Thiocapsa bogorovii: one gene and its partner. Each later gene encodes a partner of the first gene's protein in a complex. Links are inferred from orthologs where the notes say so. Each region holds a gene or a part of one and is shown on either strand. Other genes may lie near its edges.

Evidence for each region.
Region 2: the proteins of LT988_RS09330 (region 1) and dapF are in contact, whole or in part, in a solved structure (PDB 5YGU), measured with the Escherichia coli proteins. The link is inferred for Thiocapsa bogorovii from one-to-one orthologs.

Annotation. Positions count from the first base shown.
Region 1 is NZ_CP089309.1:2,049,850-2,065,123, reverse strand. The notes cover bases 7,988-10,689. They hold LT988_RS09330 (RNA pyrophosphohydrolase), read left to right. Parts: upstream 7,988-8,919; coding sequence 8,920-9,459; downstream 9,460-10,689. Other genes in these bases: ptsP (phosphoenolpyruvate--protein phosphotransferase), read left to right, coding at 9,558-10,689; LT988_RS09335 (histidinol-phosphatase), read right to left, coding at 7,989-8,645. Outside these bases: LT988_RS09375 (AAA family ATPase), read right to left, coding at 1-999; LT988_RS09370 (2-isopropylmalate synthase), read left to right, coding at 1,366-2,916; LT988_RS09365 (uracil-DNA glycosylase), read left to right, coding at 2,928-3,812; LT988_RS09360 (sulfur globule family protein), read left to right, coding at 3,954-4,331; LT988_RS09355 (phosphatase PAP2 family protein), read right to left, coding at 4,483-5,010; LT988_RS09350 (glycosyltransferase family 4 protein), read right to left, coding at 4,982-6,217; LT988_RS09345 (lysophospholipid acyltransferase family protein), read right to left, coding at 6,207-7,073; LT988_RS09340 (GNAT family N-acetyltransferase), read right to left, coding at 7,078-7,845; more of ptsP, read left to right, coding at 10,690-11,819; LT988_RS09320 (FAD-binding oxidoreductase), read right to left, coding at 11,846-13,276; LT988_RS09315 (BON domain-containing protein), read right to left, coding at 13,251-13,940; LT988_RS09310 (YraN family protein), read right to left, coding at 13,918-14,316; LT988_RS09305 (penicillin-binding protein activator), read right to left, coding at 14,313-15,274. UniProt on the Escherichia coli protein: Master regulator of 5'-end-dependent mRNA decay.
Region 2 is NZ_CP089309.1:2,947,892-2,962,420, reverse strand. Bases 1,985-4,713 are described here. They hold dapF (diaminopimelate epimerase), read left to right. Parts: upstream 1,985-2,798; coding sequence 2,799-3,629; downstream 3,630-4,713. Other genes in these bases: xerC (tyrosine recombinase XerC), read left to right, coding at 4,615-4,713; LT988_RS13410 (DUF484 family protein), read left to right, coding at 3,733-4,434; LT988_RS13420 (class I SAM-dependent methyltransferase), read left to right, coding at 2,119-2,790; lysA (diaminopimelate decarboxylase), read left to right, coding at 1,985-2,122. Outside these bases: LT988_RS13435 (META domain-containing protein), read left to right, coding at 1-211; LPS translocon maturation chaperone LptM, read left to right, coding at 614-823; more of lysA, read left to right, coding at 872-1,984; more of xerC, read left to right, coding at 4,714-5,529; LT988_RS13400 (sulfotransferase family 2 domain-containing protein), read left to right, coding at 5,639-6,301; LT988_RS13395 (DUF2189 domain-containing protein), read right to left, coding at 6,608-7,393; LT988_RS13390 (MBL fold metallo-hydrolase), read left to right, coding at 7,894-8,859; dtd (D-aminoacyl-tRNA deacylase), read left to right, coding at 9,181-9,618; LT988_RS13380 (penicillin acylase family protein), read right to left, coding at 9,829-12,291; LT988_RS13375 (hypothetical protein), read right to left, coding at 12,315-12,881; hemF (oxygen-dependent coproporphyrinogen oxidase), read left to right, coding at 13,034-13,966; LT988_RS13365 (DUF2384 domain-containing protein), read right to left, coding at 14,175-14,529. UniProt on the Escherichia coli protein: Involved in the succinylase branch of the L-lysine biosynthesis and in the biosynthesis of the pentapeptide incorporated in the peptidoglycan moiety. Catalyzes the stereoinversion of LL-2,6-diaminopimelate (L,L-DAP) to meso-diaminopimelate (meso-DAP).

The DNA of each region.
Region 1 (15,274 bases):
GTCGATCCACAGGACACAGGGCGACATGACATCGGCCGTCGCCAGCGCCTTGCGGAGGTTCTTCTCGGTCTCGCCGATGTATTTGTCGTAGAGCGCACCGAAGTCCAGGCGCAGCAGCGGCACGCCGAAACGCCCGGCGACCGCCTTCGCGGCTAGGCTCTTGCCGCCGCCCTGCACCCCCAGGAGCAAGACCCCGCGCGGGTGATCCCCTTTGCGGTCCGGATCCAGGAAGGCATCGCGGCGCCGATCGATCCAGGCCTTGAGATTGCCCAGACCGGCGACCTCGGCGAAGGATCGCGTGTCGTACTCGAAGCCGATGGCGCCCTCGGGACCGAGCAGGTCGTATTTGGCGCGTTTGACCGCTTCGACGTCCTCGCGGGTGATGGCGCCGTCGTGACGAATGGCGTTGCGGATCAGGCGGCGCGCGTCGGATTCGGTGACCCCGAGCAGGTTGCGGGCGAGCTGATCCACCGCGTCGCGGCTGGTCTTGAAGCTGCGCCCGTTCGCGCAGTCCTGCCAGCGCTTCGCCTCCTCCCGAATCAGGCCCATGATGCGCTGGCGGTCGGGCAGGCGCAGGCCGAACTGTACGCTCAGATGATGCAGCTCGGGCGGAACCTCGAGCGCATGACTGAGCAGGACCAGGGTGCGCGGCAGGTCCGCGTAGCCTTGAGCGATCTCCTTCAGGAGGCGTACGTGCAGCGGATTGTCGAGATAGGGATGGAAGTCGAGCAGCAAATAGATGCCGCGTTGCCGTGTCGAGCGGATGTTGCGAAGCACTTCGGTCGGATCGGCGAGGCGACTTTGCGGCTCGGTATCGAGCTCGATGCGCCGCAGCCCCTCGGTCACCGACCAGCGAAAGGCCGGCTCGGCAAGACGCACGGCAAGTCCAGCGAAGAGCTCGACGACACGCGGCTCCTCGATCGACTCGATGAGCACGATCGGGGTGTCCGAGCGCAGCAGAATCTCCAGGTCGTGCAGGTCCGGCATCATCGCGTGCATGGCCTCCTCGGGATCCTTGGGGCGTCGCGTCGTCGGGCGCCGGCCGGGCTCGGGGCCACGATATCCCGTTCCGGCTCCCGGCGCCGGCGTAGGGTGCGGTGAGCGAGAGCGAACCGCACCGACTCCCGACTCCCGGCACCGCCGGCGTAGCACCGACGCCCCAATCTCCCGTTCTGGCTCCCGGTGCCGCCGGCGGCAGCTTATACAGGAACCGCTGCGAGCCACAAGCTCCCGAGTCCGCCCGTATCGGTCCGATCGCCCCAAACCGCGATCGCAAAGGCGCCGCTTGCGCGCCGATCGCCTACAATAGCTTCCCGAAGACCGGGTCCCTTCCTTCCAGACGGCCGCGCGACGCAGAGATCATCCATGACCGCAAAACACCACTTGATCATTTTCGACACCACGCTGCGCGACGGCGAGCAAAGTCCGGGTGCATCCATGACCCGCGACGAGAAGGTGCGCATCGCGAAGGCCCTGGAGCGGATGCGTGTCGATGTGATCGAGGCGGGGTTCCCCATCGCCAGTCCGGGTGATTTCGAGGCGGTCAAGGCGGTTGCCGAGACGGTCAAGGAGAGCCGTGTCTGCGGTCTGGCGCGCGCGCTCGACAAGGACATCGACCGGGCCGGCGAAGCGTTGGCCGGTGCGACCGCCGGGCGGATCCATACCTTTATCGCCACCTCCCCCATCCACATGCAGCGCAAGCTGAACATGACCCCTGATCAGGTGCTCGCACAAGCGGTGCATGCCGTCCAGCGGGCGCGTCGCTATACCGACGATGTGGAGTTCTCGCCCGAGGACGCAGGACGTTCGGAGATCGATTTCCTCTGTCGCGTCCTCGAGGCCGTCATCGACGCCGGTGCCGGGACCGTCAATATCCCGGATACGGTCGGCTACAACATCCCGGATCAGTTCGGAAGCCTGATTCGGACCTTGCGCGAACGAATTCCGAACGCCGACAAGGCGATCTTCTCGGTGCATTGTCACAACGACCTGGGACTCGCGGTCGCCAACTCGCTTGCCGCCGTACGCAACGGTGCCCGCCAGGTGGAATGCACGATCAACGGCCTGGGCGAGCGCGCCGGCAACGCGGCGCTCGAGGAGATCGTAATGACGGTCCGCACCCGTCAGGATTTGTTTGAGTGTCAAACCCGGCTCGATACCACCCAGATCATGAACTGCTCGCGGCTGGTCTCGGGCATTACGGGTTTTGCGGTTCAGCCGAACAAGGCGGTGGTCGGTGCCAACGCCTTCGCCCACGAGTCCGGTATCCATCAGGACGGGGTGCTCAAGCATCGCGAGACCTACGAGATCATGCGCGCCGAGGACGTCGGTTGGAACGCCAATCGGATGGTGATGGGCAAGCATTCCGGTCGCAACGCCTTTCGCACCCGGTTGCAGGAGCTCGGCATCGTGATGGGTTCCGAGGAGGAGCTCAACGCCGCCTTCTCGCGCTTCAAAGATCTCGCCGACAAGAAGCATGAGATCTTCGACGAGGACCTGCAGGCGTTGGTGACGGATGCGACGCTGGACGCGGCCAACGAACGGGTCAAGCTGGTCTCGCTGAGGGTCTGCTCCGAGACGGGCGAGACGCCCTGCGCGAACCTGGTGCTGACGTTCGACGGGGAGGAGCTGACCGGAACCGCCAGCGGCGGTGGTCCTGTGGATGCGACCTTCAAGGCGATCGAGTCGATCGTCGACAGCGGCACGGTCCTGAAGCTCTACTCGGTCAACGCCATCACCAGCGGCACCGACGCCCAGGGGGAAGTCACCGTCAGGCTCGAACGCGGCGGGCGCATTGTCAACGGGCAGGGCGCCGACACCGATATCGTCATCGCCTCGGCAAAGGCTTATATCAACGCCTGCAACAAGATCCTCCAGCCGGCCCAGCGCGCACATCCTCAAACCGGCGACGTCTGACGCGCATGGAGATGGACGAGCGCCGACGCTTGGACTACCTGGGCGCAATGGGCGTCGATGTGTGGGTGCCGCGCCAGGTCGCAGCGAGTGCGGTCGAGAGCCTCGAAGAGAAGGCCCTCGTCTCGCCCGCGTCCCCCGCGCCGGGTCAAACCGCCCCGAGCTTCGTTTCCCCGTCCGCGCGACTTCCGCATCAAACACCGCCGATTCGAGCCGCGGATCCCGAGGTCCTGCCGAATCCGGTTCCGCCGGGCGCCGTCGAGTCTGGACCCGGCGAGTCTGGGGCCGGCGAGTCCGATTTGCCGGACGCTCCGTCTTCCCCCGATCCGGCGCGGATGGATTGGGATGCGCTCGAGACGGCAGTGTCCGGCTGCCGCGCCTGCGGGCTCTGCGAGACCCGCACCCATACGGTCTTCGGAGTCGGCAATCGCAATGCCGACCTCCTGATCATCGGCGAGGCGCCGGGCGCGGACGAAGATCGCGCCGGCGAGCCCTTCGTCGGGCGCGCCGGCCAGTTGCTCAACCGCATGCTCGCGGCGATCGGCCTGGCGCGCGAGGAGGTCTACATCGCCAACGTGCTCAAGTGCCGCCCGCCGGGAAATCGCGATCCACACCCCGCGGAGGCCAGGCAGTGCGAGGCTTATCTCTTGCGACAGATCGAGCTGCTCGGTCCGCGAGCGATCCTCTGCGTCGGGCGCGTGGCGGCCCAGAATGTTCTGCAGACGGACGCGCCGCTGGGGAGCCTACGGGGACGGTGGATGGCGTTTCGGAAAGGGTCGATTCCGCTGCGCGTGACCTACCATCCGGCCTTCCTGCTGCGCTCGCCGGATCAGAAGGGGAAAGCCTGGGAGGATTTGGTCGAGGTTGCGCGGCGTGTGCGCGCGGACAAGGCAAGGTAATCGGTAAAGGCAATGATAAAGATCAATCCGATTGATATTACTTATTTCATATTTAATCATTTGCTAATATAATGCGTTCCGTGGGTGGCGATAAGGCATCCACGCTTGCTGCCAACAACATAAATCGATTCGGAGAATAGAATGAACAAGCTTGCTACTGCTGCTGCCGTTGCCGCTCTCCTCGGTGCTTCCGCGTCCGCGTCCGCTTGGTGGGGCCCGGGTTACGGCGGTTACGGCCCCGGCTACGGCTCCGGACTCGGCGATGCCTTCAGCGACATGTTCGGCGACGGCTACGGTGATTTCAACTTCGGCATGAGCGGCGGCGGCAGTGGTCGCGGCTACGGTCGCGGACTGGGTCGCGGCTACGGCTACGGCTACAACAACCCCTACTATGGCTACGGCGCGCCTTACGGCTACGGCGCTCCTTACTACGGCGGCGGTTATCCTTACGCCTACCCCTATGCAGCACCTGTCGCCCCGATGGCGCCCGCTGCTCCGGCTCAGCCTGAAGCCAAGTAAGACTTGACCGATGGCTTGGCGCACCTCGTGTGCGCCGCCACGAAAAAGGCCGGGCAATCGCCCGGCCTTTTTCGTGGGCACGTTTCGGGGCGGTGTCGTTTCTGGGTGTCCCCTCAGCCGGCGGGTCTGATGAGAACGCCGGATTCCAGGTTCAAGCCACGATCGAGATGCCGGTAAAAGCAAGAGTCAGTCCGATAAAGGTCGCAACGAGAACATCGCTGGGATAGTGCAGGCCGAGGATGATCCGCGAGCTGGCGACCAGCATAGTGAACGGCACGAGTATCCAGGCGAGCTCGGGAACATAGTAGACGGCGACGCTCGAGAAGCTCACGGCGTGGAGTGTATGGCCGGACGGAAAGCTGTATCGGTCGAGCGGGGGGACCAAGGCGATGATCTCGGCGGCATAATGGCAGGGCCGTTCGCGACGCGTATAGACCTTGAGCGATTTGTAGAGGGCGAGCGCGACGCCGCCCGTGGCAAGCATGTGGACACTGGCTTTGAGGCCGAGAAGTCCATGGGTCATGGGCAAAATGGCGATCAAGCTGTACCAAAAGACCCCGTCGCCGAGCCGACTGATGACGGCGAACGGACGTTGAATCCAACGGCGCCGACCGCCTCGGCTCCACGTGCGGCAGAGCGAGACCTCGATCTCATTGAGATGTTGTAGCCACAGCCGCACGGCAAGCCTCCGTTCCACGTTCTCGGTGGATGACCTGAAAGAGACGGTCTTCGACGCCCCGGATGACGCGATCCCAGCTGATCTCCTCCGCCGCGCAACGGGCCTGTTCGCCGAGCTTTCTAACCCGTGGCAGGTCACGAGCCAGCTCACATCCGGCAGCGATAAACGCTGCACGATCCCCAAGCGGTAATGTAACCCCGTTCCGCCATGGAGCAATGAGGGATCTGGCCGCGGCGTAGTCGAAAGCGACAACCGGTAGGCCGCTGGCCATTGCTTCGAGCACGACGTTTCCGAAGGTTTCGGTCAGGCTCGGAAAGAGAAAGAGATCTCCCGAGGCGTAATATTTCGAGAGTTCCACCCCGATCTTGGCCCCGGGACAGATGAGCTCGGGACTTTCCCGTTGGATCTGCTCGCGCGCTGGACCCTCTCCGACCAGTATGAAACGTGCCTTCGGTCGAGCGGCCCGGATCGCTTGGAAGGCTTCGCTTGCGAGATCGAGATTCTTCTCCGGCGCAATTCGCCCGACGTAGAGTACAGCCAAGGTGTCCTCGTCGCAGCCCCAACTGCGCCTGAGCGAATCGTCGCGCCAAGCGGGCGAGAAGAGGTCCACGTCCACACCGCGACCGAAGACGTGGACATCATGGAATCCCTCGCCCGAGAGCTCCGCTTTCAGCTCGGCTGTAGGGACGAGGGTCGCATCCGATCGATTGTGGAAATGACGCAGCGTCTCGGCGATCTGGTGGGTGAAGAGCCCGAGACCATAGTGCTGGCTATACTGCTGAAACTGGGTGTGGAATCCGGTCACCGTCGGTATCCCGCGTCGGTGCGCGGCGGAGAGCGCGGCGTGGCCGAGCGGGCCCTGGGTCGCGATGTAGATGAGATCCGGCGCGACACGGCCCCAGAGGCGGCGCAGCCGCCAGTACACCGGGAGCCCGAATCTGAGACCTCGGTAACCCGGGATCGGCAGGCCGGGGACCAGGTGCACGCCGATGCGGCCGAGCGACGGTGCAACCGGGTCGCGTTGCTCGCCGTGCTGTCGAGGGCGAATCAGTTGGATGGTATGTCCGCGTTCGGCCAATCCCTCGGCGAGATGCCGCATGGTGTGGGCAACACCGTTGATCTCGGGGGGATAGGTCTCGGTGACGATCGCGACGCGCAGACGCCCGGAGACCGTATCGGTTTCCGGGACAACGTTGTCAGGCGACATGAGCGATTCCGTCCGTCGTGATGGATTCCCGTCGCCCGTGGATCGGGTCCGGAACGGGATCCGGCAGCCGGGTAGGCCCCGCAGGGCGCGGGCGATGCGGCGCGGCGTCGGGGCCTATACCGAGTGCTTCGACGATCGCGCGACGCGTGCGCTCGGCGAGGAGGCGTCGGGTCGTGTTCTCTTCGTCGATCGCCACCGGCGGGAGGAAATGGACCTCCGCGGTGAGCCCGGGGTGGCGAACCACCCGCAGCAGGTGGGCGAGTAGGGTATCGTCGCCGATGAAGGGCGCGACGCTGTCGTGCGCCCCGCTGGTGTCGCAACGGTAGGCGATGGCGACAGGCTGAATTTCCAGTCCGGTCTCCTGCGCAAGCGCGAAGAGACGCGGGTGGAATCGCAGTACGCCCGAGCCGTCGCTTGTCGTCCCTTCCGGGAAGAGCATCAGGGTCCGATCTCGGCCGATTTTGCGAAGCTGCCAGGCAATCTCCTCGATGCGGATGGCGCCGCGCTCGACGAACAGCGTGCCCGCGGTGTCGGCAAGCCAGCCGATCAGGGGCCAATCGCGCACTTCGGCCTTGGAGAGGAACGCGATCTCGCCTTGCGCGCCGACGACGGGGATGTCCAGCCAGGAGATATGGTTGCCGATCAAGAGGCAGCCGGGATGTGGGCGGCCGACGACGCGAATCCGGATTCCGAGGATTCCGCAGAGACGTCGGTGCCAGCGCCGTGCCATGTCCGGAATCCGCGTCGGTCTCCGGCCGAGTCGCGAAAGAAGGCCGATGTAGAGTGCGAGCGACGCACCCTTGCCCAGGTGAGCGAGGATGAGTGCAAGCCGCCGAGTCGACCGCGCGTGCCGCATCGCGTCACAGACTCGCGGTGCGATCGAAAAAGTGCCGCGAATAGGTCGGATTCAGCGCATGGACGTCGAGCAGCATCAGTACATCCGCCACGCCGAAATCAGGATCGCGGCAGGGCTCCCCGCAGACCTTCGCCCCGAGCCTCACGTAAGTGCGCAGCAAGGCCGGCAGCGGCGCATCCAGAACATCGTCGTGCACTTGTGCGGTGTGCAGCGGCACCCGCGGGATGACCTGCAGCTCGGGCGAGACCGTGGCATGTCGCCGCAATCGGTTCATGATGGCCGCGGCCTGGATGTCGTTCTCGCCGAGCGGCATGCTGGCGCAGCCGAACAGATAATCGAAGCCGTGGAGCTGGATGAATCCGGCCAGCCCGGACCAGAGCACGGCGATCGCTGTTCCTTGTCGAAATTCGGCCGAGATGCAGGTCCGACCGACCTCCAGGAGGCGGCCCTTAAGCCGGGGGATTGCCCCCAAGTCGAATTCGCTCTCGGAATAGAACCGACCGATGCGCTCGGCGTTGCGGTCGGTCAGGAGCCGCGTGCAGCCCACGACCTCGCCGGTGCGTGTGTCCCGCACCAAGAGATGCTGGCAGTAGGCATCGAGATCGTCCACATCCAGTCCGCTCGAGCCCGTCTTCAGCTTTGCGCCCAACTCCTCTCCGAAGACGCGAAACCGCAGGGCTTGTGCCTCGCGGATCTCCGACTCGCTCGCGGCGAGCTCGACGAAAAGGCGCTCCCCGCGCTTGGCGGTCAACGCAGACGCAGTCGCAACCATTGCATGCCCTCGGAAAAAGAACCATTGCGTGGAGGGCCATCATAGATTCGGAGTATTGCGGGCGTATGTGGGCTGCGTGACGCCGGTGTGAACGTGGATCCGAACGCGGTTGCGAGGCGCGCCGGCGGCCTTGCGCCCCGGGTTCAGGGTCTCAGCGAGATGACGGGCCACTCGCGTGACAGGGCCGTCGCGCGCAGTTGCGGGTCGGGATCGACCGCGACCGGCCGATCGACGCGTTCCAGGAGCGGGAGATCGTTGTGCGAGTCGCTGTAGAAGCTGCTGCCCTCGAGGGTCTCTCGATGCTCGCGCAGCCAAGCATCGAGCCGGTTGACCTTGCCCTCGCGAAACGCCGGTTGGCCGGCTGGCTCACCTGTGAAACGCCCGTTCTCTTCCGCCGGCAGCGTCGCGATCAGATGCGCGATTCCGAAGCGCTGCGCGATCGGGGCCGTGACGAAGGCATTGGTCGCCGTGATGATCATGAGCGTATCTCCCGCCTTGCGATGCGACTCGACGAGGTTCTTGGCGGCCGGGAGCATGATGGGCGCGATCAGCTCTTGGACAAAGCGCTCGCGCAGCGCTTCGAGATACCCTCGCGGGTTGTCGCGCAGCGGGCGCAGGGAGAATCTCAAGAATTCCCGGATATCCAGGGTCCCGTCCTTGTACGCGCGATAGAAGCGCTCGTTCTCACTGTCGTAATGGTCTGCATCGACCACCCCCTCGGCGGCGAGGAAGCGACCCCAGAGATAATCGGAGTCGCCTGCCAAGAGTGTGTTGTCCAGATCGAAGATCGCCAGCGCCATGTCCTAGTCCTTCGGTTGATGTCTCGCGGTGATGTGGTCATCGGCGTCGTGCTCGGGCGCCCGCGTGTCGCCTCGCATCGCCGGATGGTCTCGGAATCCTACCGGTGTTTCAAGCCGGGGGTGCCTGCGTCCGGCGTCGCGTGAGGGGGCCTCCGAGCCGTTTCCGATGGCATGCGAAAGCCGTTGAATGGCAATCGCTTATACAGCTGTCTGCTTGCCGGTCATGCGCCGGATGTGGAAGAATGAGGCATCACGGCCTCACGGACTCGGTTCCTTGATCGATCACGACGGTTTCAGACCCAACGTCGGCATTATCCTGAGCAATCAGGACCGGCGTCTATTTTGGGGTCGTCGCGTCGGCCAGAATGCCTGGCAGTTTCCGCAGGGCGGGATCCATTCGGACGAAACGCCCGAGCAGGCGATGTATCGCGAGCTCGAGGAGGAGGTCGGACTTCAGTCCCGCCAGGTTACCATCCTCGGCTGCACACGCGGTTGGCTCAGGTATCACCTTCCCAAACGCTACATCCGGCGGCATTGCGGTCCGACCTGCATCGGCCAGAAGCAGGTCTGGTTCATGTTACGGGTGGATTGCGGTGAAGACGCCTTCTGTCTCGACAAGACCGAAAAGCCCGAGTTCGATGCCTGGCGCTGGGTCCGCTACTGGCAACCGCTGCACGAGGTGGTCTACTTCAAACGCCGGGTCTATACGCAAGCGCTTGAGGAGCTCGCTCCGAGCCTGTACCCGGAGGGTCCGCCCGCCCGCGAGGACATCCAGTCCCGGGCGGTCGGCTTGATGCATCAGCGCGGACGATGACAGGGCTCGCGGCGGAGCAGCTCGAGCGAGGGTCGGTCGGACTCGACGGCGCCGGCTCGGTTGCCGGGTCCGCGGCGGCTCCGGGGCAGGCCTCGCCTATGCTCGAATCGTTGCGACGCATCGTGCAGGAGGTCAACAACGCCCCCGACCTCGAGCGTGCACTGACCATCATCGTCCAGCGTGTGAAGCAGGCAGTCGGGGCCGATGTCTGCTCGGTCTATCTCAACGACTTCGACAACCGTCGGCACGTGTTGCACGCGACCGATGGACTGCGCGCGAAGGCGGTCGGCAGGGTGCGGTTGGAGTTGGGCCGAGGGTTGATCGGGTTGGTCAGCGAGCGCGCCGAAACGATCAACCTCGACGACGCGGTCAATCATCCACGCTACCAGCGCATCACGGATACCGGAGAGGAGCACTATCACGGGTTCCTCGGTGCGCCCATTATCCAGAATCGGAAGGTCCTGGGTGTGCTGGTCCTGCGGCAGCGCGAAAAGCGCCACTTCGGCGACGACGAGGTCACCTTCGTCGTCACGTTGGCATCGCAGCTGGCCGGCGCCATTACCTTTGCGCGCACCAACGGAGAGTTGGCCCGTCTTCAGGACGACGGGATCCCGCAACGTTTCCTGCCCGGCTTGCCGGCATCGCCCGGCATCGGCATCGGCGTCGCGGTGGTGGTCTACCCGCCGGCCGATCTCAACGCCGTTCCGGATCGGCGCGCCGAGAACCTCGACAACGAGGCCAAGGATTTTCTCGGTGCAGTGGAGCACGTGGCCGAGGACCTGGATCGCTTTGCGTTGCGGACCCAAGCACATCTCAGTGCCGAAGACATGGCCTTGTTCGACGCTTGGCGCCTGATGCTCGAGAGCGACACCCTGATCGACGGAACGCTCTCGAGGATTCGTGCAGGCAACTGGGCGCCCGGGGCGCTGCGCGAGACCATCGCCGAGCACGCGAAGGTCTTCGACGACATGGACGATGCCTATCTGCGCGAGCGCGCCTCCGATGTGCGCGATCTCGGTCGCTGTATCCTGACGCATCTGCAGAAGCTGACGGCGGCGCCGATCCAGTACGTGCCCAACACGATCCTGGTCGGCGACGAGCTCAGCGCCATGCAGATCGCCGATGTCCCGCGCGAGATGCTGGCGGGGATCGTTTCGACCACCGGCTCGGGCTCATCGCATGTCGGCATCCTTGCCCGCGGGATGGGCGTGCCGGCGGCGATGGCGGTTGCCGACCTGCCGGTCGGGCGTGTCGAGGGACGCGAGCTGGTGGTGGACGGTTACCGCGGGCGGGTCTACGTTGCGCCCGGCCCGACCGTTCGCGCCGAGTATCAGCGTCTCGCCGAAGACGAGGCGGCCCTGACCAGCGAGCTCCAGGCATTGCGCCATCTCCCGTCCGAGACCTCGGACGGTTACCTGGTGCCGCTCTACTTGAATACGGGCTTGGTCTCGGAGGCACGACCGCTCGGGATCGAGGAATCGGCCGGTGTGGGGCTCTACCGCACCGAGCTGCCCTTCATCGTGCGCGATACCTTTCCGGGCGAGACCGCGCAGATGTCGAACTATCGGCGGGTGCTCGAGCTGTTTGCCCCGCGCCCCGTCACCATCCGGACACTGGATATCGGCGGGGACAAGCCGTTGCCCTATTTCCCGATGCACGAGGCCAACCCCTTTTTGGGCTGGCGCGGCATCCGGATCACGCTCGATCAGCCCGAGATCTTCTTGACGCAGGTGCGCGCGATCCTGCGGGCGTCCATCGGACTGGACAATCTTCAGATCCTGTTGCCCATGATCAGCACGGTCGGCGAGGTGGACGAGGCGCTGCTGCTCATCCATCGCGCACACGATGAGCTGCTCGAGGAGGGCTATCAGGTGCGATTGCCGCCGATCGGCGTGATGATCGAGGTCCCGGCCGCCGTCTATCAGTGCGAGGCACTGGCGCGGCGGGTCGATTTTATCTCCGTGGGGACCAACGACCTCACCCAGTATCTACTCGCCGTCGATCGCAACAACGCCCACGTCGCAAAGCTCTACGACGAGTTTCATCCGGCGGTCTTGCGCGCACTGCTGCAGATCCTCGCGGGCGCGCGCGTTCACGGCCGCGAGGTGAGCGTCTGCGGGGAAATGGCGGGTGATCCGCTCGCGAGCTTCCTCCTGCTCGGCATGGGCGTGCACAGCTTGAGTATGGGTGCGGGAAGCCTGCTGCGTGTGAAGCGCGTCATCCGCAGCATCAGTCGGGCACGGGCCCGCGAGGTGCTCAAGGTGGCCCTCCAATGCGAGGATGCGGCGTCCGTGCGACGCCTGCTCCTGGATGCGCTCGAGGCGGTCGGGCTCGGCGGCTTGGTGCGCCCGGGCAAGTAGCCGATACCGGCATTCTTGGTTTCGGTTCAGCGACCTGTTTCGGTGCGCTTGGTGGTCTCCGGAAAGCCTTTCCCGGGATTGAGGATCCCGGCCGGATCGAACTGCCGCTTGATGTCGCGCATGAGCGCGAGCACGGGTGCCTCGATCTCGCGGTCGACGAAGGCGCGCTTGGCGATCCCGACACCGTGCTCGCCCGAGAGCGTTCCGCCGAGCTGCAGCACGAGCGAAAACATTGCGTCCAGGCACTGATGCGCGCTCTCGACGGCAACCGGATCGTCCGGGTCGATCAGAAGATTCACATGGATGTTGCCGTTGCCCGCATGACCGAAATTCACGATCTGCACGCCACTCTCTTGCGATAGCCTCTCCAGGCCCTCGATGAGCTCGCCCATGCGCGAGACCGGGACGACGACATCCTCGTTGATCTTTTTCGGCGCGATATGGCGCAAGGCCGGCGAGAGCGCCTTGCGTGTCGTCCAGAGCGCGGTGACCTCTTCGGGCGACTCTGCCCGGCGAAGTTCGACGAGGCCGGCATGATTTGCGGCTGCGGCGACCGCGGCGACGGACTGATCGATACAGCCGGCGGGTCCGTCGACCTCGATCATCAGCAGCGCCCCGACATCCTCGGGAAGGTCGAGCCCTGCGTAGCGTCGTACGGCCCGGATTGCCGCGGCGTCCATGATCTCCAAGGCGCAGGGGATCACGGGTTGCGACATGATTGCCGACACGGCAGCCGCGGCCGCGTGGATGTCCGCATAGGCTGCGCGCAGCGTACGCTTGGCCTCGGGCATGGGGGTGAGCTTCAGCGTAGCCTCGGTGATCAGGGCGAGCGTGCCCTCCGAGCCGATGATGAGCCGGGTGAGGTCGTAGCCGACCACGCCTTTCGTGGTCAGTACACCCGTGCGCAGTCGCTCGCCGCGACCGCTGACGGCCGCAAGGCCGAGCGTGTTTTCTCGCGGCGTTCCGTACTTGACCGCCCTCGGTCCGGCCGAGTTGTAGGCGAGATTCCCGCCGATGGTGCAGCTCGCTGCGCTGGTGGGGTCCGGCGGCCAGAAGAAGCCGAAGGCGCCGACGGCACGCTGGAGCTGTTCATTGAGTACCCCGGGTTGCACCACGGCGAGTCGATCCTCCGGGGCGATGCGCAGGATGGCGTCCATGCGCTCGAAGGAGAGCACGATGCCGCCCTGGTCCGGAACCGTCGCCCCGGTCGTGCCGGTACCGCGTCCTCGCGCGACGAGCGGGACGCCGGCGTCGCGGCAGAGCACGACCAGTGACATGATCTGCGCCTCGTCGGCGGCGAAGACGACGCCTTTGGGAAGTGCGTGGAGTCTGCTGTTGTCGTATCCATAGGGCCAGCAATCCGCTGGATCCGTGAGCAAGTGTCCCGCGCCGGCGATCCGTGCCAGACTCTTCAGGAATCCCGCAGACAGCTCAGGTGTCGGTGTAGTCGTCGACATATTCGAAAAGCTTCACCACACGTTTGACCCCAGGGACGTAACTGGCCTTCTCCGCTGCGGCATCGGCTTCCGTGGGGTTGACCAGACCCATCAGAAAGACCACGCCGTCGCTGGTGACCACCTTCACCCGCGTCGGGTCGAATCCGGGCAGTTGAATGCTGAGCATGTCCGTCTTGACGCGCCCCGTGATATAGGTGTCCTGGGCCTGTCGGGTCAGGTCGAGGCGGGGCCCGACCACGATCTCGTCGACGACCCGCTGGACCTTTCCGATGCGGCTCAGCAGCGCCGCGGCCTCATGTGCAACCTCGGTCGTATCGGCCGTGCCGGTGAGCAATAGGGTACGGTTGTAGCTGGTGGATGAGATCTGGGAGCGTCCGCCGATATCGGGATTGCTCATCAGGGCGCTCATCGCCTCGAGCTCGATCTGCTGATCGTCGAGGATCACGTTTGCCGGACGTCGGTCGTGGACCGTCGCGGCGGTGCCGACGGCTGCTGCGCCGAAGATCATCGGCGCGCAGCCGGACAGCAGCGTTGCACCGAGCAGCAGTAGGGCCGCTGCGGTGCGTCGGTGCCGTCCGATCGCGCGCACGATCGCGCCGAACTGATCGAGCGGCGTCCGAATGAAGCAACTGCGGAGGGATTTACGATTCAACGGCAAAGGCATTTTTGATCCATTCGATGCGGTCTCCGCCACTGACCGCCACCACGTCGAACCGACAGGGTAACACGGTCGGGTGGGCTTGAAGATAATGGCTGGCGGCAGCCGTCAAACGCTGTTGCTTGCGTCGGTCGACGGTCTCCGCCGGGGATCCGAAGCGGTCCGAGCGTCGGTAACGCACCTCGACGAAGACCAACGTTTCGCCGTCGCGCATCACCAGGTCGATCTCCCCGAAGCGGCAGCGGTGATTGCGCGCGATGGGTTGCAGATGCCGGCGTTTCAGATACACCTCTGCGAGACGCTCCTTGGCGTCGCCGACGCCCCGGGTTCCGGCTGCCTCGTCCGTTGCCCCCGATGACGGGCGACGCTTCTCGCCGCTCAAGGGCTCTCCGAGGCCGGCGTGTCGGATGGCTCCCCAGCTTCGAGAACCCCCGACTCGCCGAAGCGTCCGAGCGCGAGCTGGCGCTGGACGCGGCCCAGCGAGTCGATCGAGAGACCTCCGGTTTGTCCCGGATAAAAGGCGCCCGGGTTCTTGGCCAGCGCGGGCAGCCGCGGGGTGATGCGATAGGCGTCGATCCCCATCGCGTAGAGACGGGCCAGCGGATTGGCGACCTCGAACGACGATCCGCTCAGGCGTCGCCGCGACAGTGCACCCTCTCCGCCACTGTTCAGCATCCAAGGGATATCGACGAAATACAGCCCCGCCAGCACGCGGTCGCGAGCCGGATCGAAGACGCCGGAGTAGACGTGCGAAGTGGACATCACCGCCATCGAGGATTTGCTGAGCCGGATCTGCGGATACAGCTTGTGCGCGAGCTCGTTGGTCGCAACCAGGAAGAGGACATCCGCCTGCGAGTCGCCGAGAAGCGTGGTCACCGTCTTCTGGAAGTTTCGCGCCGTCGGGCTGTACACGGATTCGGCCTCCAGTGTTCCGCCCAGTCGGCGCCATTGGTTGCGGAACGCACTGGCGAGACGTGCTCCCCAAGGTCCTTGCGGATACAGCACGGCGGCGCGCTTCAGACCCATTGCGGCGGCCTTGTCGGCGACCTCCGCGGCCTCGTTCTCGGGCGACAGCGAGAACTGAAAGAGATTCGCTGCGGGCTGGGTGTCGCGGGTCGTTTGGTTCAGGGCCAGTGTCGGCACGGCGAGTGCGGGGCCGGCTGCGAGGCTGTCCACCGATTCCTTCGCGAGCGGGCCGATCACATAGTCCGCGCCGGACTCCACCGCCTTTGCGTGAAGGACGCGCGCGCGCGAGGTTTGGGTGCTGTCGATGAAATCGAGCGCCGGTCGGCTGCCGCTGGTGTCGGCTCGGCTGGCGGCCTCGATGCCCTCCTTGACCG
Region 2 (14,529 bases), 900 kb from region 1 along the record:
GCTCATGATCGGACCCATCGCCACCACCCGCATGGCCTGCCGGGGTCCGCAGGCGGTTGCCGAGCAGGCGGCGGCCTATGCCGCGGCGCTCGGGATGGTGCGAGGCTATCGCATCGAGGGCGAGCAGCTCTGGCTGACGACCGAAGACGGCGCGACTGCCGCGCGTTTCCGGGTTGTCCCCGAGACCGCGAAAGCAACCGAGACACGCTGAGCCCCTCGAGGATGCGACCGATCGGAGCACGGTCATGAGTCCGGCCACCCGGACCCGATGCGCTCGCGGTATCGCTCCCGCGGTGTCATACCGCCCCCCGGCGCTCCGCGCCACGCGAGGGCGTAGGTCGCCTTCCCATGCCGTCAAGGCTGCCCGCAAGGCACGCGTGTCAAGTCGCCGGTGATTGAAACCTTTGCGTCACCCGACGCCCCCTGTCCGAGCAGTAGGGTGCGGTGACGAAGGAACCGCACCAATCTACCGAGGATATCCCCTCCGACCGTTGCACCACGTCAGGTTTCAATCACCTTGATGTTGGTGGGCGGCTCCTGCGGGAGCCGCCCGACCAACATCAAGTCCGGTTATACTCCCGGTCGTCATGGGACCGATCCACACGAGGCACACATGAACTGCTGGGCCGGAACAGCCTTCTACCTCCTCGTCACCGTGTTCGGCATCGCGAGTATGATCGGGGCCTGCGGTCAGAAGGGCCCCCTCTATCTGCCCGAACCGCCGGTCGTCGAGGTTCCGGCGTCCGCAGCCGAGATCGGCTCGGTTGTCCCGAGCGCGGCCGTTCCGCCTCCGGAATCGACCGCGCCTCCAGACAGACCCTAGCCGAATCGCCCCCAAAATCACCTCAAGCCGAGAGCCTCCCGAGACCGCATGGATCACTTCAATTATCGCGACGATGTCCTCTACGCCGAGGATGTCCCGCTCGCCGACATCGCCGCGCGTTTCGGTACGCCCTGTTATGTCTATTCCCGTGCGACGCTGGAGCGCCATTGGCGCGCCTTCGACCGCGCCTTCCGCGATCATCCGCACCTGGTCTGCTTCGCCGTCAAGGCCAACTCCAATCTGGCGGTGCTGAACGTCCTGGCGCGCCTGGGCTCGGGGTTCGACATCGTCTCGCTCGGCGAGCTCGAGCGCGTGCTCGCCGCCGGGGGCGACCCGGCCAAGGTGATCTTCTCCGGGGTCGGCAAGCGCGAGGACGAGATCCGCTTCGCCTTGGAGGTCGGCATTCGCTGCTTCAACGTCGAGTCGGAGTCCGAGCTGATCCGGCTCGATCGCATCGCCGGGGAGATGGGTGTGGTTGCGCCCGTGTCGCTGCGGGTGAATCCCGACGTCGACGCGCAGACCCACCCCTACATCGCCACCGGCCTGAAGGAGAACAAGTTCGGGATCGACATCCACGCGGCCGAAGAGGTCTATGTGCGGGCCGCGGCCCTGCCGAACCTGCGGGTGATCGGCATCGACTGTCATATCGGGTCGCAGCTCACGGATCTGGCCCCCTTCATCGACGCGCTCGGGCGCGTGCTGACCCTGGCCGAGCGGCTCGGCGAGATCGGCATCCCGATCGCGCATCTCGACATCGGCGGCGGACTCGGCATCCGCTACACCGAAGAGCATCCCCCGGAACCCGCCGCCTATGCCGCGGCCATGAGCTACCAGCTTGGCGATCGCCCCTACGAGATCCTCCTGGAGCCGGGCCGCGCCATCGCCGGCAACGCCGGCGTTCTACTGACCCGCGTGGAATATCTCAAGGAGAACGGCACGCGTCACTTCGCGATCCTGGATGCGGCGATGAATGACCTGGTGCGCCCCGCACTCTATCAGGCCGTTCAGGACATCGTGCCGGTGATCCACGACACCGAGGCGGAGCCGGCCCGCTATGATCTGGTCGGTCCGGTCTGCGAGACCGGGGACTTCCTCGGCAAGGGCCGGCAGCTGGCGTTGCGCGAGGGCGACCTGCTCGCCGTGCGCGGCTCGGGCGCCTACGGCTTCACCATGAGCTCCAACTACAATAGTCGCCCGCGCGTACCCGAGGTCATGGTCGACGGCGACCACGTGCATCTAGTGCGCGAGCGCGAGACCGTCGCGAGCCTTTACGCCGGGGAGTCCGTTCTACCGTCATGAAACGCCGTCTCGAGCCCGAGCTGATGGACACGCAGGAGCAGGCGCTCGCCTACGCCCAAGCGGATTTCAACGAATCCAACACCCTCTTCATCGAGCTGCTGCGCCGGCTCGAGCCGGGTCCGCTCGACGGCGCGCGGGTGCTCGATCTGGGCTGCGGGCCGGCGGACATCGTTATCCGTTTCCTGCGCGCCTGGCCCAAGGCGACCTGCGATGCGCTCGACGGCTCCCGGCCCATGCTCGATCTTGCCCGAAGCGCGCTCGATGCCCTGCCCGGCGTGGCCAAGCGGTGTCGACTGATCTGCGATCGGATCCCCTCCGCGGCCCTGGATCGCGGCGGCTACGACCTGATCATCTCCAACAGTCTGCTGCACCATCTGCACGACCCGCAGGTCTTGTGGCAAACCCTGATCGAGACCGGCAAGCCAGGTGCTCCGGTGCTGATCATGGACCTGATGCGCCCGGCCTCGGCCGGTTGGGTCGAGGCGCTGGTGGCGACCTATGCCGCCGGCGAGCCGAAGGTCTTGCGCGATGACTTCCGCAACTCGCTCTTCGCAGCCTTCGAGCCGGCGGAGGTCACCGAGCAGCTGGCCGCCGCGGGGCTCCAAGGGCTCGAGGTCGGCGTGGTCAGCGACCGCCATCTGGCCGTCTCGGGTCGCCTGCCCGGATGAGTGCAGGGATGCGGCTCGCCTTCAGCAAGATGCAGGGCCTGGGCAACGACTTCGTCGTTGTGGATGCCACCGAGCGCCCCATCGCGATCGACCCCGCGCTGGCCCGCCGGCTGGCCGACCGGCGCTTCGGGATCGGCTGTGATCAGATCCTTCTGGTGGAGCCGCCGCGCCTGCCCGGCACCGAGTTTCACTACCGCATCTTCAACGCCGACGGCTCCGAGGTCGAACAATGCGGGAACGGCGCGCGATGCTTCGCCCGCTTCGTGCGCGACCGCGGCCTGACCGAGCACGACGAGATCCCGGTCGGCACGGCCGCCGGTCCCATCCGTCTCTATTTGGAAGACGAAGGCCAAGTCCGTGTCGACATGGGTACGCCCGAATTCGAGCCCGATCGGATCCCTTTTCAGACGGATCGACCGGCGCAGACCTATCCACTGGATGTCGCGGGCGAGTCCCTCGTGATCGGCGCGCTCTCGATGGGCAACCCGCACGCCGTCATTTCGGTCGAGGACCTGGACACCGCGCCGGTCGCACGTCTGGGCCCGTTGGTCGAATCGCACCCGCGCTTCCCGCAACGGGTCAATGTCGGTTTCATGCAGGTCCTCGCCCGCGACCATCTGCGCCTGCGTGTCTACGAGCGGGGCGCCGGCGAGACCTTGGCCTGCGGCACCGGGGCCTGCGCGGCCATGGTGCACGCCCGCCGATGCGACCTGGTGGACGGGCGGGTCCGGGTCAGCCTGCCCGGCGGCGATCTGCTGATCGCCTGGAACGCACCCGGCGAGTCCGTTTGGATGACCGGGCCGGCCGTGCAGGTCTTTGAAGGCGAGATCGCGCTATGAGAAGACTCGGCGGCCCCGGCCGCACCCATGAAACCCAACACACCACCGCGGATCGGGCCGAGATCGCGAGGTCCGACCTCACCCCGGCAGGGAGGTATCGCGCATGACTCCCCTCGAACCCGCGCCCGTCGCGACCGAAGACCCGGATCTCGAATCCAAGGTCACCGATTATCTACTGAAGGATCCGACCTTCTTCGCCCGCAACCCGAAGGTCCTCGCGGCGCTCGAGATCCCGCACGACTCGGGGGCCGCGGTCTCTCTGATCGAGCAGCAGGTGCGCGTCTTGCGCAAGCAGCTGGAGGCGGAGCGCCACCGCCTCACGCATCTCATCTCGCGTGCCCGCGAGTACGAGGCACTCTCCGGCCGGCTCCACCACCTGGTCCTGAAGCTCATCGCCGCGCAGGATTCGCAGCAGATCTGCACACTGCTCAAGGATGCGCTCCTGACCGAGTTCTCGGCCGAGGCGATGACGCTGAAGCTCTTCCAGACCGAGAACGAGAGCGGCACCCGACCGGATGCACTGACGCTGGCGTTTCGCGACTTCGTCGATCGCCACCATGCCTTGTGTGGCCCGATCAACACCGAGAAGGCGCAGATCCTCTTCGGTGAGACGGGCGCGGCGATCCATTCGGCCGCTCTGGTGCCGATCCGTGCGGATGGGCATGCCGGCGTGCTGGCGATCGGCAGCCAGGACGCCGAGCGCTTTCGCCCCGAAATGGGCACCGAGCTGCTCGACCGGCTCGGCGAGATCCTCGGACAGAAGCTGCGCGTCGTGCCGCTTGGGCACTGCGACGAGACGAGCTAAATCGCGTCCGGTGCGATATGCATCGGTTCTGGGTGGGGTCTGCCTCGGCCAAATCCATAAACGTCGGAGCTGACGCGATTTAGGATGATGAAAGAATTAGAATTTTAAACCGCGTCCTCGCCGAAGCTCCGGTCTGCACTCACCACTTACCACTCACGACTCACCACTCACCGCTATGACATGAGTACATCGGGCGACCTGATCGATTCCTTTCTCGGCCATCTCGCCCATGAGCGCCGGCTGTCCGAGCAGACCCTGATCGCTTACCGTCGCGATCTCGAGCGGCTGAACGCCTGGCTGAGCGAGACCGAATCATTCTCCATCGAGAAGCTCGACGAGCAGGCCGTGCGCCAGTATCTGGCCTGGCGTCACCGCCGCGGTGCCTCCGGAAAGACCCTGCAGCGCGAGCTCTCCAGCCTGCGCAGTCTCTATCGCTGGCTGCTGCGCGAGGGTCTCGCCGGATCCAATCCGGCGGTCGGGGTGCGGGCGCCGAAGAGCCCGCGCCGACTGCCGGCGACACTCGACGCGGATCAGTTGGGCAGCCTGCTCGATCATCCGGCCGACGATGATCTGCTCACGATCCGCGACCAGGCGATGATCGAGCTGTTTTACTCCTCGGGCTTGCGGCTCGCCGAGCTGGTCTCGGTCAACGTCGGCGACATCGACATGGCCGAGGGCGAGCTCGGCGTGCTGGGCAAGGGATCCAAGACCCGGCGCGTGCCGGTGGGCAGCAAGGCCCGCGAGGCCGTCCAACGCTGGATGCTGGTGCGCGCCAATCTGGCCGCGGCCGAGGAGCCCGCGCTCTTCGTGAGCAGCCGCGGGACGCGGATCAACCCGCGCACGGTCGAGCTGCGCATCGCCCGCTGGGCCCGGGAGCACGGCGCAACGCGCGACCTGCATCCGCACTTGCTGCGGCATAGCTTCGCGACCCATCTGCTGGAGTCGTCGGGCGATCTGCGCGCGGTTCAGGAGCTGCTCGGCCATGCCGATATCGGCACGACCCAGATCTACACCCATCTCGACTTCCAGCATCTCGCGCAGGTCTATGACCAGGCCCATCCGCGTGCGAAGAAGAAGACACCCCGGTCGGATTGACGCGGCCTCCTCCGGCGTCGAACCCGGACGGGCCGATCGTGCCGCGGATCTCATTCCAGGCGTGCTCAACAAACGCGTTCAGGCTTATCGGCCGCGCTGACCGGACACCATGCTGCTCTCGCCCAAATACCGCTTTCTCTTCGTCCACATCGCCAAGACCGGCGGAACCAGCGTGCGCGCCGCCTTGGAAGGGCTGCGCTGGCGCGATCCCTGGTATTGGTCCATGTTCCTGTGCAGCCGTCTGAGCCATCTCAGCGGGCATCGCATCGCCACCAAACTGCCCCGCCATGCCAAGGCGATCGCTGCGAAGGAGATGCTGCCCAAGGAGGTCTTCGACGGACTGTTCAAGTTCGCCTTCGTGCGCAACCCCTGGGACCTCCAGGTCAGCTCCTTCCACCACATCCGGCGCGAGCGGCCGCAATACCTCGGCGGCCATACCGAGTTCGAGCCCTTCCTACGCTGGAAGCTCGACCCGGAGCGGCCCTATCAATATCACGTCGACACCTCGATCGAGCTGCAGAGCGATTACCTGATCGACCTGCACGGGGCCGTGATCGTCGACTTCATCGGTCGCTACGAGCGTCTGCACGAGGATTTCGCCCTCGCCTGCGAGCGCATCGGGATCCCCGCGCCGGCACTGCCGCATGCGCGAAAGGCAACCGATCGCAGCAAGGACTATCGGGCGTATTACACGGATGCCACCGCCGAGCTGGTCGCGAGACACTTCGCCGCAGATGTCGAGCTGCTCGGCTATCGATTCGAGCCGGACTAGACCGCGTCCGAGGGCTCATGCGCGAGCTCGGGGTTGGATCGGCCTTGCAGACATCAGCGAGATCCTCGCCGACGCGGTCTAGGACGATAACAGAACGCGTTCGATACGCATCGACGCCGAGTTGGAGAACCGCTCGGACCCGTCCCGCGAGGGGAACCGAAACACTGTTGCCTTGTGTGGACGCGCTCCCTCCACCCTTGCGGGGGAGGGCTGGGGAGGGTGGGTGCGAACGCTTACACGCGAGTATGGCGCGTGGAAGATCGAGGGCCGCTCGGAGCATGCACAACCCTCGGGACGCGGCTTAGCTCAGTCTCTGGGCACCAGATCCCGATAGGCATACCAAGTCGCATGACCCACCAATGGGACAGCGATGAAGAGCCCGACATAGAAGGTCAGTAGCCCAAGCCCCACGATCCCGACCAAGAGCGTCGCCCACAGCAGCATGGGCAGCCAATTCAGCGCCACCGCGCGGACGCTGGTGCGCATTGCGGTGAAGCCGTCGATCGGGCGGTCGATCAGCATCGGCACCGAAATGGCGCTGATACAGAAGGCACAGATGGCGAAAAAGGCGCCGACCAGGACCACCGAGACCATCAGCCCCGTGTACTCGCCCGAAAGCACCACGACCGGAATAAAACGCGAAAACGGCGGAAAGGGGTCGTTGAACATCATGATGAAGAGGAAGACGGATGCCAGGATCCAGAGCTGCATCGTCATCACGAGGAACCCCATCGCGATCCCCAACTGACCCTGATTACGCTTGAACGCCTCCAATGCCTGACAGTGATCCACCGGCTCTCCGCGCTCCAGGTGCGCGCTCATCTGATAGAGCCCGATCGCCAAAAACGGGGCCATCAGGAAGAAGCCCGCGGTCAGGAAGGGGATCAAAAAGGTCAAGTGCCCGACAATCGTCAGCAAGACGATCAGGCCGCTGAGCAGCACGATCATGGCGCCGTATCTCAGACTGTAGACAGGTGCTGTCTTGATGTCCCGCCAACCCTTGGCAAGCCATTGCCAGGGGTGATCCAGGGTGATCTTGTTGACGCGTGGGTCCACATGGCGCGGTTCGTCCGCGACGGCGGTATTGTCCATCCTAAATCCTCCGATATTGTTATTGAAACCGGCGAGGGGGAGTTGCCCCGAGCTGCGGTATCGGCCGGCGCGCAGGCCGGCAATCCTTCAGGTCCCGAGCAACACGACCCCGAGCGAAGACTGAGCGAGGCACTAAGGGTCTACAAGGTTTACGAAAAAGGCAAGCGCATCGGGCCGGATCCGTTGCGAAGGCCGAGGTTTCGGCAGATCCGCCTCGGGAGCAATCCCGAGATGCCGCGGTCGCGCCGGCATCCGCGCCGAACGTTCGGTGAATGTCCAACGCCTTCGCGGCAACACACGACGCCGGCCATGATCCCGATTCCAGGGGCTTGAGCTTACGTCATGCAGGCGTCCGTTTATACGGAAAAAGCCATCGACTCCGTGATGTTACCCGATACGAATCCCGGATCCCGATGAGTGCTGCGCTGCATCAAGACAGCGCTTGGTTTAGACTCGATCCCCGACCAAAATACGCGATTCACATCGGAGCACGCACGCGCATGTCCACCGTACCCGCACCCTACCAATACATCGACGACGGCATCTATTGCCTCGAGACCGGTCTCTACCGTCACGGCCTCGCCGCCTGCTACCTGGTGCGCTCCGCGGATCGGCTTGCCTTCATCGACACCGGCGCCGCGAACTCCGTTCCGGGTTTGCTCGGCGTGATCGCCGACCTGGGCCTGACCCCGGAGCATGTGGACTATGTCATCCCGACCCATGTCCACCTCGACCACGGCGGCGGTGCCGGCTCCCTTATGGCCGCTTGCGCGAACGCGCGCCTGGTCATTCACCCCAAGGGCGCGACCCATATGATCGACCCGAGCCGCCTGACCGCCGGTTCCACGGCCGTCTACGGCGAGGAGGCCTTCGCGCGTGATTTCGGGGCGCTTACCCCGGTGCCGGAAGCGCGCGTCATCATCGCGGCGGACGGCGACACCTTAGACCTCGCCGGCCGCACGCTGAAGTTCATCGACACGCCCGGACACGCCAACCACCACGGCTGCATCTACGACGAGACCAGCCGCGGCTTCTTTACCGGCGACACCTTCGGCATCTCCTACCGCGAATTCGACACCGCCGCCGGCCCCTGGCTGTTCGCCCCGACCACCCCGGTCGCCTTCGATCCCGATGCCTGGCTCACCAGCCTCGATAAACTCATGGCCTACACACCCAGGGCCATGTATCTCACCCACTACGGCCGAGTCCAACACCCCGCGGATCTGGTCGACGACCTGCGCGCCAGCATCCGCGCCCTCGCCGACATCGCACTCGCCGAGGAGGGCAACACCGACCCGGACCGCGAGTCCCGCATCAAGAACGCCGTGCGAGCCTATCTGGTCGCCGGCGCCCACGCACACGGTGTCGCCCTATCGGACGACGCCATCGCCGAGCTGTTGAGCTTGGACACCGAGCTCAATGCGCAGGGACTGGAGGTTTGGTTGAAGCGGCGGGCGAAGCGATGATCCCCGATGCAACGATCTTCGGGGGCGATCCGAACCCGTCGGACAGATCCCGCCTCCACGCGTTGCGCACGGCCCGGGAGACCCTTCGGGATGTATCTAAAGGCAGGCTCTGAGCACACCTTCCAGGCTTCGGGGGTGCACGACTTTCCGGGAACCCCGCATCCACTCCGTTGATCGGTTTCCGGGTTCACCCCTGCGAAAGAGAACATTGCTCGAGGGCACATGGGTGCAAGGTTCTTCACCCGTTCATGTCCCGGCTCACTCAGGTTCATCGCTTCAACTCGTCACATCTATCATTCCGGACTCGAGTCAGGATTCAAGATGATCGGTTTATTGCAACGTGTCTCCCGTGCCCGTATCGAGGTTGCCGGCGAGACGATCGGTGCTATCGAGCGCGGCCTTCTGGTCTTGGTCGGCGTGCAGCAAGGCGATACATCGGCCCGCGGAGCGCGTCTGCTGGAGCGTCTGATCGGTTATCGGGTCTTCCCGGACGCCGACGACCGCATGAATCTCAGCCTGCGCGACATCGGAGGCGGTCTTCTCCTGGTTCCGCAATTCACACTAGCCGCCGACACCCGCAAGGGGACCCGCGCGAGCTTCACGTCCGCCGCACCGCCGGACGAAGGCCAGCGCCTCTTCGATGACCTGGTCGCACGAGCACATGCCGACCATCCCCGGGTGGCGACCGGACGCTTCGGTGCAGACATGCAGGTCAGCCTGGTCAACGACGGCCCCGTGACCTTTTGGCTGGAGACCTGAAACGCATCCCGAAACCGAAAGGCCGCGGCGGGCTACGCCGCACCCGCTCGGCCGTGGTTGCGCCGAGCTTTGCGAGGCGCAAAATGCCGGCGCGGTGCCGTCCTTCCGATCGTCGGCACAACCTCGACGGATGTCGCCCGTGGCGCGACACGCGAGCACCGAAGCATTGTGTCGGGACTTGCCGACGCCGACTCGCGGCCTCGAGCTCGATCAAAGACCCGGGGCCAACATCAGAACACCGATCGACTCTTGCTCGCTTGGCCCGTTCCAGGGCCAAGGATAGGTTTCGCCCGTCAACCAAGCATCGAGCTGGTCGGCTCGATAGCGGGAAAAGAGGTGCCCGGACTGACCGAGCGGCAACACGCCGCGGGTACGCGCCCAATCCGCGGGCGTATGGACAACCCGCATCGAGGGGATGAAGACGGACTCCTCGGGTGCGAGCGGCATCGGCTTCATCACGTTCACCGTATCCACGTTCCCGCCGACACCGATCGGACCGACGTTGAAGAGACGGCCGACCAAGGGCAAGGTACCGAAAGCATGCGGGAAGGTCAGGGTGCGAATCCGGTCCAGGCGCGCGTCTTCGGGATTTCGGATCCGGCCATCGAGATCCGCCTTCGCGTCCTTGATCGCCCGCGCCCAGATCTCGGCAGGACCCTCGGTCCAGCGCGTCGTCACATCATCCCAGAAGCTCGAACGGCCGCTGCGGAGCATCTCCTGCAGGGGGCTGTAAGCGAACATGGCCATCGCCGTCATGGCTTCGAGGTCTTCTCCCAGCTCGTCTTCGTAGAGCGCCCTGTAGAGCGCCGGCTCGAGCAAGGCAAAGAAGGCCGCGGACCGACTGGACCCCGCCATATCGCCGTCCCAGTCGAGAAGCTCCTCCGCGGCGATATTCCAGGCCTCCTGATCGACCGACTGCAGATCCATCTCCATGCGGCGCAGGGCGGCTTGGGCCAGCCGTGCTTCGGTGCTGATGCGATCGTTCTGGATGTCCGCCATCGCCTCGGGCGTCAAGGGGCCGGCCGCATCGAGCCGCTCGGCGATGCGTTCGGCGCGAAAGGGTGCCATCCAGGCATTGCTGATGGTCACCGGGTAGTTGACCGGAACGATGCGGTTGTTGGCTGTGACCAAGGCCGCACCGGGCGGATCGGCGCGCCGCGGGTTGCGCGTCTGGGGTACGAGCCCCCGCCAGGCATAGCCGTCGACCCAACCCGGCGAGGGGAAGGCGCCCGAGCCCTTGCCGCGCTGCGGCAGGACACCGCTGATCTGCAGCGCGATGCCGCCGTCGCGGTGCGCCGACATGAGGTTCAGAACGACCTGCTTGAACTCCAGGATGGCCTCGCCGGCCTCCGCGAGTGTCTCGGCTCGGTTCAGACGCAGCAGCCCTGCAAAGGCGCGATCGGGGAGATCGTTGGTCTCGCGCAGGGCCAGCAGATGGGGCGTGTCCAGACTCGGCAGGTCCATCGGGGTCTTGGTGATCGGACCCAGGATGTCGTTGACGATCACCCCGTTGCCGGTCGAGCGGATGACCAGATCGACCGGTTCGGCACCCTTGACCGAGATGCGCGCAACCCTGGTCGCGATCGGCTCCGAACGCCCGTCCGCTCGCTCGACACTCTTGCCGTCGGGCATGAGGCGCTCGACGAAGATGTCCTGCGTATCGGCGATGGTACTGGTGAAGCCCCAGGCGAGATCCCGGTTGTGCCCGATCATCACCAGCGGGACGCCGGGCAGGCTCGCCCCGGCGACGTGCAGGTCGGGTGCGATCAGTTCGAGCAGGTACCAGATCCCAGGCAGGGATGCCGCCAGATGGGGATCGTTGGCGAGCAATGCCTCGCCGTCGGCCGTCCGGGGCCCGTTCACCGCCCAGCCGTTGCTCGCCGCCGCAGGCAAGGGCAGCCCGAGGCGGGCGACGATCTCCAGCACGGGCTCGATCGTCGGCCCTTGCCGATCGCCGCGCATCCGGGTCCGCCCCTGTTCCTGTGCCAGCTCGCGGACCAGCTCGGGCGGCACCTCCGGCGCCGGGATGCCGGCATCGGTCGGGAAGAGCTCGCGCGCCCGCTCGGGGCCGATGCGGGCCGCGAGACGAAGAAACGTCAGCTCGGCCCGCAGGTTGTAGGACTGCGTCCAGGCCATGTAGCCGCCGATCAGGAGGCTGTCTTGCGGAGTCCAGGGCGCGGGAGCGGCGCCGACGACTAGGTACTCGAACGGCAGACGGCGCTCCGTCGTCGCCTCCGTCCGATAGGCGTTCACGCCCGCCGCATAGGACTCGAGGAGAGCCCTTTCCTCGATGTCGAGCACGGCCAGACTTCGCTCGGCCTCGCGGTCGAGCCCCATGGTGCGGAAGAAACGATCCGCGGGAAGCACCCAGGCCCCGAAAATCTCCGCCAGCGTCCCGCCGGCGAGACGACGCAGGAGATCCATCTGCCACATCCGCTCGCGCGCTACGACGTAACCTTGGGCGAATAGCAGGTCATGGAGGCTGTCGGCCTCGATCGTCGGGACGGCATGGGACCCGTAGCGTACGCGCACCGGTGCTTCGAGCCCGGGAATGGCCCGGCTACCCATATAGCTTGGCTCGCCCCGCTTCGCGACCCACGCCAAGCCGGCGGCACCTGCCAAGAGGCCGATGGCCAGGATCGCAACGATGAGCAATAGGATCCGACGTGGCACCTGTCTGCCCCCCGCAGCTCGGCTTACGGCGTCGCGGGTGCCGCCGGCTGGATCCCTTTCACGAACGCGATGAAGCCGTCGCGTTGCGCCGCGACCAGGTCCGCCGGGCCGTGGAGCTGCGGAAAGAGGTTGCCTTCCGGCGTCTCGATGACGCCCGCAAGGAGCATGCGATCCGTCTGCACGTCGTCGCCTGGACCCATGCCGACGCTGCGGCCGTAGCTTCCGCGCAGCTCGACCAGCGTGGCGGGGATCGCCTCCGAGCCGATCTGCGTCACGGTCGGCTCGACGGGCGCGCCGTCCGGGCCCTTGAACTGAGACTGCCAACGTTCGATGTTGGCCTCCAGTGTCCCGCCCTGACCGGGTCCGAAGAAGTAGACGACGAACTCGGCCCCGTCGCCGCCCTCGCCGCCGGTGGGCGCAGGCACCGTGAACTGGAGCTGGCGCATCTCGCTCTTGGGCGTCTCCGCGACCCAGGCGTCCGGGACCGACGACTGAAAGGTCAGAAAGGCGACGGGCTGGTCGGCCGAGACGAGAGCGGAGCCGACGAGCAGGACGGGGGCGATCAGCAGCGAGCGCAGGGCGATGGACATCGGGTTGTCTCCTATTGGTGTTATGGCTCGCGAGACTCACAGGACCGTTGGCCGATCGCGGCGAGTCGGGCGAGAGGGACCCCTCCGGGTCAAGATTCGGTACTATCCGACCAATCGTCTCATGATAACCGCACATGCGAGGAGTTGCCGCGATGTCAGATCGACCCGACGCCGACGCCGTCAAGACCTATCTACTCGATCTGCAAGACCGCATCTGCACGGCGTTGCGCGAGACCGACGGCGGAGCGGGCTTCCGCGAGGACGCCTGGGAGCGTCCCGGCGGCGGTGGCGGGCGCACGCGCATCATGCAGGACGGGGCCGTCTTCGAGCGCGGCGGTATCAACTTCTCGCACGTTTTCGGCGAGCGCCTGCCGCCCTCGGCAAGCGCGAATCGGCCCGAGCTGGCCGGGCGCGGCTTCCAGGCGATGGGCGTGTCCTTGGTCGTCCATCCACAGAACCCCTATGTGCCGACCTCGCATCTAAACGTGCGATTCTTCATCGCGGAGCGACCGGACGCCGAGCCGGTCTGGTGGTTCGGCGGCGGGTTCGATCTGACGCCCTACTACGGCTTCGAGGAGGACGTGCGGCACTGGCACCGCGCGGCGCGCGAGGCCTGCCTGCCGTTCGGCGAGGACGTCTATCCGCGGTACAAGGACTGGTGCGACCGATATTTTTACCTGAAGCATCGCGAGGAGCCCCGCGGGGTCGGCGGACTCTTCTTCGACGATCTGAGCGAAGGGGGGTTCGACCGCAGTTTCGCCTTCATGCGCAGCGTCGCCGAGGCCTATCTGCCGGCCTACCTGCCGATCGTGAATCGCCGTTGGGCGAAGCAATACGGTGACGAGGAGCGCGCTTTTCAGAAGTACCGCCGCGGTCGCTACGTGGAGTTCAACCTGGTCTACGATCGAGGCACCTTGTTCGGGTTGCAATCGGGCGGTCGCACCGAGTCGATCCTGATGTCCCTGCCGCCGGAGGTGAGCTGGCGTTACGACTACCGCCCCGAGCCGGGAAGCCCGGAGGCGGAGCTTTACGAGCGCTTCTTGAGGCCCCGCGACTGGCTCGCCGACGAGGCCCACGCGACCTGAAGCGGTCGGTCGTGCTTGGAAGCGGCTGCAAGGACACGTCAAGCCCCCTAGGCCGCACAAGCGCGGTAGGGTGGACGAGCACAGCGAAGTCAACCGATTCCAGTACCGGAGCTGGTGGACTGCGCTACGCTTGTCCACCCTGGCGCATCTACCCTCGCGGCTCGCCCACCCGCACGGACTGTTTTGGCGAGCCAGGAGAGGTTATGGGTCAGCCCTTACCGTATTCGGCCTTCGACCCCGTCATATCCCACGCGAAGGTGCAGTCCAGATGCGAGAGGACCGAGATCAGCCCGCTCTCGCCGTCCTCGACCATCACCGCGATCGGCGCGCGTTTGTTGAATTGCTTGTTGGCGCGCTTGACCCAGAGGTGGCGCATTTCCGGGTTGCGCGGGAAGTAGGTATGCAGGGCGTCTTCGATACGCACCAGGTAGGAGAGCCGGCGATTGACCTGAGGATCGTCGGGGAAGCATTCCTCGTCCCGATAGCGCGAGAGGTTACGCGCCTTGATGCCGGCCGGCAGTTGAAGAAGCACCAGGATGTCGCTCGCACCGAGATTCCAGCCT